3 regions of the Paenalcaligenes sp. GW821-LYS-B07-1 genome follow, and region 2 is predicted to be linked to each of the others. Evidence: predicted binding sites of a transcription regulator. Region 2 holds the regulator's gene; each other region holds the start of a gene.
What was found. The regulator FNR, encoded in region 2, switches genes on or off when oxygen is low (the NO sensors DNR and NnrR bind a similar motif). The targets are predictions, from matches to a motif close to TTGATNNNNATCAA.
Positions count from the first base shown of each region.

Region 1: a site for FNR is predicted at 1,866-1,879, ahead of hemN (oxygen-independent coproporphyrinogen III oxidase). Genes of this name have one in related genera too.
Region 3: a site for FNR is predicted at 1,511-1,524, ahead of AC3QL0_RS06280 (phytoene desaturase family protein). Genes of this name have one in related genera too.

Region 1 is NZ_CM179516.1:2,201,967-2,205,087, forward strand. Features, by position in the region: gene AC3QL0_RS10530 (NAD(P)H-dependent flavin oxidoreductase) at 1-340, opposite strand, end outside; gene hemN (oxygen-independent coproporphyrinogen III oxidase) at 365-1,795, opposite strand; gene AC3QL0_RS10540 (monovalent cation/H+ antiporter subunit A) at 2,000-3,121, shown strand, end outside.
Region 2 is NZ_CM179516.1:1,210,273-1,213,393, reverse strand. Features, by position in the region: gene clpB (ATP-dependent chaperone ClpB) at 1-707, opposite strand, end outside; gene fnr (fumarate/nitrate reduction transcriptional regulator Fnr) at 1,041-1,766, shown strand; gene AC3QL0_RS05700 (hypothetical protein) at 1,869-2,102, opposite strand; gene ccoG (cytochrome c oxidase accessory protein CcoG) at 2,127-3,121, opposite strand, start outside.
Region 3 is NZ_CM179516.1:1,343,382-1,346,502, reverse strand. Features, by position in the region: gene AC3QL0_RS06280 (phytoene desaturase family protein) at 1-1,441, opposite strand, end outside; gene AC3QL0_RS06275 (tetratricopeptide repeat protein) at 1,662-2,054, shown strand; gene AC3QL0_RS06270 (GNAT family N-acetyltransferase) at 2,477-2,953, shown strand; gene AC3QL0_RS06265 (linear amide C-N hydrolase) at 3,061-3,121, opposite strand, start outside.

The DNA of each region.
Region 1 (3,121 bases), 990 kb from region 2:
CTTGCTTCACATAGGCTGCGTACTGCGACACAGCGCGCATGATATTGACAGCCACTGCGCCACACTCTTTGGCGAGTGCCTTAGCTTTGCGAACCTCTCTATCTAGAGCCTCTAAGTTCACCATATCAATCAGGCTACTATCTTTGCTCTTGTGTGTGCGCGCCATCAAATCGGGATGATGGCGACGCAAGTCCACGCTAGAGATCGTTCCCATACCTCCTAACGCAGCCACGCTGCCTGCCAAACGGTGTGCCGACACACCGACCCCCATGCCGCCCTGAACTACAGGCAGTAATGCCTTACCCTTTAACCGTAACCGCTCAACAATGGTTTCTAACACAGGGAGTCCTTTAACTTTTAACAATCAAATAAGCCGCGAGTAAGTCGCGGTAGTACGTTTATGCAGGTGGGCATCAAACACCATGCTGATCCCTCGCACAAACAAACGCCCCGTGTCCGTGACACGCAGCATACGCTCATCAACAGTGATCAGCCCAGCGTCTTCAAACTGGCTCAAACGCTGCAGCTCATCACCAAAATACGCATCAAAATCTATACCATGACGCTGCGACACTAGCGCTTTGTCTACAGGCATACTGCACATCAGCTGCATAATCACTTCAGCACGCAGCTCATCATCGGCCGTCATCTGGATACCTCGACTAACGGGCAAACGATTTTCATCCAAACAGGCGTAGTACGCTTTTAAGGACCTATCGTTTTGCACGTGAGTGCCTTGCACTTTGCCTATAGCCGATACACCGAATGCCACCAAATCACTGTCTGCACGCGTGGTATAGCCTTGGAAATTTCTATGCAGACTTTGATCCAAGCGTGCGCGACTCAGTTCATCATCTGGCAATGCAAAGTGATCCAAACCTATGTAGTCATACCCGGCATCCAACAACCGCTGCGTAGCCATCAAGAAGATTTGCAGACGTGTTTCTGCGTCGGGCAAATCTTGCTCATTGATCAAACGCTGCGCCTTAAAACGCTGCGGCAAGTGCGCGTAGTTGTACAAGGCAATACGATCAGGACGCAGCGCAATCAACTGATCCAAGGTTGCACTGAAGCTTTGCACGCTTTGTTTTGGCAGGCCATAAATCAAATCGGTATTAATGGACTCAAAGCCTACCGCCCTACTGGTTTCTATCGCTTTAGCCACCATGTCATAAGGCTGAATGCGGTGAATAGCTTCTTGCACCGCCACGTCAAAATCCTGCACACCAAAACTGGTGCGGTTAAAACCTAAACCCGCCAAATGCGCCAGCATCTGGTCATCAATCGTGCGTGGATCAATTTCCACACTGATTTCCGCATCATCCGTAAAGTCGAAATGCTTTCTGACTTCTTGCATCAACAACGACATTTGATCGTTGGATAAAAACGTAGGTGAACCACCACCTAGGTGCAACTGACCCGTTTTGCGGTCGTCACCCAAATGAGGCACCACCATCGCCATTTCTCTAAACAAGTACTGTAAGTACTCTGCCGAACGCGATTTGTCTTGCGTGATGATTTTGTTGCACGCACAGAAATAGCACAGCGATGTACAGAAAGGCAGGTGGAAGTACAGCGACAAAGGCATCTGCTGTTTGCTGCTGGCTCGTGCCGCCAAGGCATTCAAATAATGCTGTTGGGCGAACTCTTCCAGAAAACGGTCTGCTGTAGGGTACGAGGTGTAGCGTGGGCCCGAACTATTGAAACGTCGGATTAGTGCTTCTGGAACTTGAAATGAAGCAGTAGCCTCGTTGATGGCACGCTGTTGTTGGGGTTGTGCCAGTGCAATATCCATGAAACTCTCCAGAAACCTACAAAATCTTTGCAACCATCAACTATTTTGACTGCAATAGGACAATTCCTCATTGACCTTTATCAAGCACGTTCAGGGCAATTTCATTTTTTTTAGCAGATTATGTGTGGAAATTACCAGTAATATCGTATTATTAGAACATCACCCTTTCTCCTGTTTTAAACATCTCGTCTTCCCCGGAGCCCGATGTCTTTGCTTGTCATCCTAGCCCTCCCTTTCGTTGGTGGGCTGATATCATCATTATTGTCTGCCGAATCCCGAAAACTTCAGGCTCCGCTTGCCGGGATGGTTGCCTTAACCTGTGCACTTTTCACTTTAGTCAATTTTCCGGCGATATCCCGTAATGAGGTGTTACTGTTCTCCTCTGACTGGATTCCTGCCTATAACATCTATTTCAATCTGCGCATGGATGGCCTTGCTTGGCTATTCAGCATCATCATCACTGGGATGGGCGCATTAATTGCGCTCTACGCTCACTACTACCTTTCAGCTCAAGAACCTGTACGGCGCTTCTTCGCGTTTTTGCAAATATTCATGGGTGCGATGCTAGGTGTGGTGTTATCTGGAAACGTCATACAGTTAGTGGTGTTCTGGGAACTGACTAGTTTGTCGTCCTTCATGCTGATTGCCTACTGGTACCACCGCCGTGATGCGCGTCGTGGTGCTCGAATGTCGTTGATCATTACTGGCGGCGGCGGTCTATGCTTGCTAGCTGGCGTGCTGATGATGGGGCAAGTTGCTGGCACCTACGACTTAGGTGAAATCCTAATTTCTGGCGATCGCATTCGCCAAAGCGCTTGGTACCCCTTCTTACTCTTGATGGTAGCAGCAGGTGCATTAAGTAAAAGTGCTCAATTTCCTTTCCATATTTGGCTACCTAGAGCGATGGCTGCACCTACGCCCGTTTCCGCGTACTTGCACTCTGCCACTATGGTTAAAGCTGGCGTGTTCGTCTTGGCTCGCTTTTGGCCAGTACTGTCAGGCACTACCGAATGGGCTGTTTTAATTGGAGGCTCAGGGCTAATCACTTTGCTGCTAGGAGCGTATCTCGCGACCTTCCAGCGCGATATGAAAGGGGTTTTAGCCTACTCCACCATCAGCCACTTAGGTTTAATTACCTTACTGCTGGGCATGAACAGTGCCATGGCACTGATTGCGGCGATTTTCCACATCATTAACCACGCCACCTTTAAAGCCTCGTTATTTATGGCAACTGGTATCGTGGATCATGAAACAGGTACACGTAATTTAAACAGGCTGTCTGGGCTGCGCTATGCCATGCCCATCACCGCATTATTGGCCAGCGTG
Region 2 (3,121 bases):
CGTTTGTTTTTCAGGTTTTCAGGCACTTCGTTGTTCACGATACGTTGCGCCAGCCCTTCCACAATCGCTGTCTTACCCACACCCGGCTCACCAATCAGCACAGGGTTATTTTTGGTCCTACGTTGCAAGATCTGTATAGAACGACGAATCTCATCGTCTCTACCAATCACTGGGTCTAACTTGCCCAAGCGAGCACGCTCAGTCAGGTCAGTGGTGTATTTGGACAACGCTTCTCTATTCGCGTCGCCTTCTGCATCACTGACCGATTCACCACCGCGCACAGCATCAATCGCTGCTGCTAGCGCTTGTTCATTTAGACCTGTTTCTTTTAATAAGCGGCCTGCCTGCCCTTTATCTCGGCTTAATACCAACAAAAACAATTCGCTGGCAATATAGGTATCGCCACGCGAGGTTGCTTCTTTTTCTGTTAATGCCAACGCGCTTTGCAGCTCGCGACTAATATTTAGATTTACATCCCCAGATGAAATCTGAGGTAATGCATCAATTGCCTTTTTAACTTCGGCTTGTAAACGCGGCACGGCCACACCAGCACGCGCCAATAGACTGCCTGCTCCGGAATCCACGTCAGCCAACAATGCAGCCAATACGTGCACAGGTTCCAGATAAGAATTGCCCTGTTGCAATGCCAAACTTTGCGCATCAGCCAAAGCTTGTTGAAATTTTGTCGTTAATTTATCAATTCGCATGTTGCCTTACTCTAGGTAATGTGCAGAATCTTGCGATGAGTATTCACAGACTGCACCAGATTAATTTCGCTTGACTTATAGATGATGACATCTGGTCAAACTTCAAGAGCCTGTTAAAATCATTTATGTGATTATTTGCATTTTCTTACATTTATTGCAACTTACTAAAATAAAAGAAAAAGCAAAATCCTTGATGTTTCAAAAAGAGCTTTTAAATAAGTTAGAATACTAAGTATGGCACTTCACTCCGAAGTGCAACTTTTATGCTGCGCTTGAAAATAAGCTCTAACCACGGTCGTTGTACCTAACCATTTTCAACCGTAGCCGCTTTCTATGCAAAAACGAATCTCTGTCAGTCACGATGCTATACGTTGCTCATCCTGCATGCTGAATGAAATCTGCTTGCCGCTAGGGATGTCCAACCACGACCTGCAGAAGCTGGATGATCTGGTCAAGGAACGTATACGTCTGAGCAAAGGCTCTTTCCTGTTCCACCTTGATGATGAAGTTGATGCCATCTATGCATTACGCACTGGCAGCATCAAGACACAACTGGAAGACGCCTCCGGCCAAGTACAGATTACTGGCTTCTTGCTACCAGGCGAGATCATTGGCATGGACGGATTATTGAATAATCGCCATGTCTCTCACTCTATCGCACTGGAAGACAGTGAGGTCTGTGTGATGCCGTTGAACGAGCTAGATAAGCTCTCATTGCAGCTACCTATCTTGCAACAACAACTGCGTCGTCTGATGAGCAAGGAAATCAACCGTGCTCATACTCTGATCATGAACTTAGGTGCGTTACGTTCTGAACAGCGTCTAGCTGCTTTCTTGATCAACCTGTCTCAGCGTTTGTCTACCTTGGGTTACTCCCCTTATCAGTTCATTTTGCGCATGAGCCGTGAGGAAATCGGTAACTTCTTAGGCCTGACATTGGAAACCGTTAGCCGTCTGTTCTCGCGCTTTGCTCGCGAAGGCCTACTGCGTATCCAACAACGCGAAGTCATGATTCTAGACCTGCCTGCTCTACAAGCCATGGCTGGAGTAGACTGCTAAACCGCAGCCCTCTATACGCAAGCCACGCTACATCGCAACGCGTAAGCATCAAAAAAATCCCACGTTACAACGTGGGATTTTTTTGCTACGTAGTATTTGGCTTTATTCAGCCTCTACCACTACGGGTGTCTCAGGTGCCTTGTCTCGCGTTACGACCAAGCCGCGCTTCTGACCACCATCGTTAATGGTTTCGCTAACCCCTGTAGGTTGCAACACCAAGGCAATGGTCACTGCACAACCAACCATAGCCAAGAATGGGCCTGCCATAAGGATCCACGGCCAAGGCTCTTTAAACCACGGCTGTGTATCCAAATCCTGATCTATTGCATTTGACATGATGAGTCCTTTATCGTGTGCGCCCTAGCGAGGCACATAAAAACGTGTTTTCTCACTGATGAACTCTTCACCAGACTCAGCGCTACCAGGTTTACGGGCCGTAATCACGATATCGTGCATACCCTCCTTCAAACCCGCATCGACAGGAACTTGTACGTGCACCGGAATCAGTTCGTTCGTTGCTGCAGGTACAACAATTTCTGCACTGCCACCATTCACTGTACTAATGGAGATACCAGGGAAACCCTCTACACCCAACTCGATGCGCATAGGCTGCTCTGACTTGTTCATCATTTGCAGTCTATAAATGTTCTCTATATGACCGCCCGGAACTTCGCGCCCCATTACACCCCGATCTCGGATCACATCCATATGTAGATCATTACGGGCCATCAGCGAGTAAACCGCTGCCACAGTAATAAGACTCAGAATTGCAATATACACCAAGATGCGTGGCCTAAACATATGCCTACGTACCTGATCCTGACTCAAGCGCTCGGTAATAGCACGGCCAGAGGTGTAGCGGATTAACCCTTTAGGATAATCCAGTTTTTCCATCACATCGTCACAGGCATCGACACAGGCCCCGCAACCAATACACATGTATTGCAGCCCTTCTCGAATGTCGATACCGGTCGGACAGACCTGCACACAGAGGGTACAGTCTACACAGTCCCCTAAGCCTGCTTCTTTGTGATCCACTTTCTTGGAACGTTTACCACGAGGCTCACCGCGCACATGGTCATAACTCACCACAAAGGTGTCGTCATCCACCATCACGCTTTGGAAGCGTGCGTACGGGCACATGTACTTACAGATAGCCTCACGCAGGAATCCAGCATTCCCCCAGGTAGCAAAACCGTAGAATAACAACCAGAACCACTGCCATGGGCCCAATGTGAAATCTAGAATCTGCGCACCCAACTCACGAATAGGAGCGAAGTAACCGATAAACGTAAAACCAGTCCAGAGAGCAATCACAATCCACAGGAAGTGTTTTGTGGCTTTAAGACGCAGTT
Region 3 (3,121 bases), 130 kb from region 2:
AAAAGTTCTGATCTAGGTGATGACTGCCCGATAGGTTGTCACCACCAATCAAATTGGCATTGAACTGCTCTAAATCACTGGGAGACAGAATGTGCGAGGCCAGAATTTTGCTGCGCAGCCCAGGAGCGTACTGCTCTAGCACATCCAATACACGCTCTGCATAGGCGGCCTTCACCTGTGCCCATTTGGCAGGCGCTATCACGCCCAAGCTATCACCGCGTATGTCGGCAGGCAACACACGCACCTGCACCCACAAGGTATGCTTGCCTTCCGGTGCACGGGAGGAATCTAACGCCGTTCCCTGCCCCACCACTAATACCGGTTCAGCCGGTAATAAGCCGGCTGCCGCCTCGGCATACACCTTACTCATCATGGCTAAATCGGGGGCTATATGTACGTACGAAAAACGCTGTAGCTCTGCCCCAGCTTTCCAGTCGGGTAACTCATCCAATGCCAAGTGAATCATCATCGTGCCCAGACCAGGACGGAAGGCATCCACTTTTTTCTGATACGGTACGGGCACTGTTTGTGTGTCTACCAGACGCCCAAACACCAACTGCGGGTGTAAATTCGCAATCACCGCTTTAGTAGCGCAAAATCGACGGCCATCGCTAAGCACAATGCCACTCGCCCTGCCTTTGGTCTGCTCAATATGCTGCACAGGTGCATTCAACAGAATGTCGCCCCCCAGCTCCTGCAGTAACCCCATCATCGCCTTGATAATGGTATCTGCCCCGCCCTTTCCTATCACCATTCCAAACGCTTGATTAGCCATAGACTCCAAGTACGGGAACAAGGCGCCACCCGCTGTATCTGGCGCGAAATCCACATGCAACCCCCACGCTGCCATCATGGCTTTAAGAGAGTCATTTTCGAAATGCTTATCGAGAAAGTCGCGTGGCGTCGCCAACAGCAACTGCAACAGTTCAGCCACCCCATCCTTGCCCAGTTCACGCCAACTACGCCACACACTTTTCACCAAGGCGGTAGAAGGCATAGGGCTACCCAGTACTGAAAACAGGTGTGGTGCTTTACGCTGGAAATCTGCCAGCATGCTCTGCCACGCCGCTGCATCTTTTTCAGACACGGCACGTATGCGTTGTAAGGTCGTGTCTATATCTGTACTAACACCTAGGTAGCTGTGGTCTCTAAACACACTCGCAAAACAATGCTGCGCTGGTACAAACGCCAAACCATGGCGCTCTAATGATTCTTTATGGCGCTGATAAAAGGCGGATCCTGCAAAAGAAGATAAGTTCATGGCACATACGTCGTGTTTAAACCCTGGCAACGTTAGCTCTTGTGTGCTTACAGCACCACCTGCCGAACTTTTAGCTTCTATTACACGTACCTTCCAACCGCGGCTGGCTAACTCTACCGCCGCAGCTAATCCATTGTGACCCGCTCCAATCACAATAGCGTCCGTTGTCTCTGCTCCCATTTTCAACTCCTTTAGTTCTAAACTATTTTTATGTTTATTCTACTGCTGAAACCTATCGTGCATGAAAATTTCATTCACATGAATAGAGTTGTTATAAAGCGGTGATAGAGACAGCGGCAACACACCAGTTACTGACATGCGCTGTACTACAATGGCTAAAAGCCTCACCCTATTTTCTACTGCATAACAGCTTGAATCGCTACATACCACTAGGATAATCATGATTAAAACAATGATGAAACTTGCCGCTAGCGTGGCCCTCTTTACGGCGTTAGCTACTGGTGCTCAAGCACAAGAAGCCGACTACACCCCACAACAAGTACAAGAAATGCACAAATTGGCGGAACAAGGCGAAAGCTTTGCTCAAGCGGCGTTAGGCGTGCTGTATATAGAAGGGAACTCTGTGCCTCAGAATTATGCAGAAGCTCATAAATGGCTTGGCCGTGCCGCCGCACAGAATGAAGCGCTGGCGCAATTCCAATTGGGTGTGCTGCATTATCGTGGCCAAGGCGTACCACAAAGTGATGCGGAAGCTCTGGCGTGGTTTGGAAAGTCTTGTGCAGCGGGACTCTCTGAAGGTTGCTCCATTTACAGCCAACTCAAAATAAACTAACTACCAATAAAAAACCGCCCTTAGGCGGTTTTTTATTGCGTGTCTTGCTCTATACGCTGCTGTGTTTGGCCGTGCTCTTGGCACGCCCGCTGGAGGTGAACCCACTGCGCAATACGCTTTTAAGACTTTCCGCTGCTTCAAGAAAGGCCAATTTGCCTTCTATCTCTTTCATCCCTACCCTATACCTTGGCACATCACATAAGTATCTATTGTGAACTTTTATTCATTATTTGAAAATGCTTACCCGCACTACATCTAACACTTCTAGTGTTGTGACTTCCCATCAGAAACTGATTATCCACGTAATTATTTTCTTTGTTTCTTAGATTTGGGATAATAATTCATGAAAAATAGAAAGACATATCACAACCCTTTAGTTAAAAACATGTAGCCATTTCTTTAACCAACAGGAGATTGAATATATGTCTGACCCTATTTTTCGCCGCGCTCAAGAATCAGATCTAGAAGCAATCGTCGCCATCCTAGCCGATGACGTACTTGGCCACGAAAGGGAAGACTCACGCTGGCCCCTTCCTATAAACTACTTAAATGCTTTTCAAGCCTTAGATTCCGACCCTAACCACTTCTTAGCCGTCGTAGAAATAGATGGCGTGATTTGTGGCACATTGCAAATTTCTTTTATCCCCGGCTTGTCTTACCAAGGTGCCTGGCGAGGAGAAATCAATACCATACGTGTGTCTCGTACTATCCGAGGCAACAGCTTGATAGAAAGCATGATTAAATGGGCAATAGAAAAATGCAAAGCCCGTCACTGCCAATTCGCACAATTAACCTTCGATACAGCGCGGCCAGATAACCACCGTTTCTATGTGCAATTAGGCTTCACTGCTGTGCATAGAGGCTACATGATGGAACTAGAGCACAGCGCAGGTAACTAGCCCAGCAACTCCACAAACCACCTTTTGAACGCACTACGCCCATGTACCCATTAAAAAAACCCGTCCTCCTCACGCAAGACGGGTTTCTTTATGCCGCGTACTAAACCTTATACCGTTTGCTGCAACATGCTCGTGCCGTCCAAACTTCCTGCTTGGAACTTAGCCAAT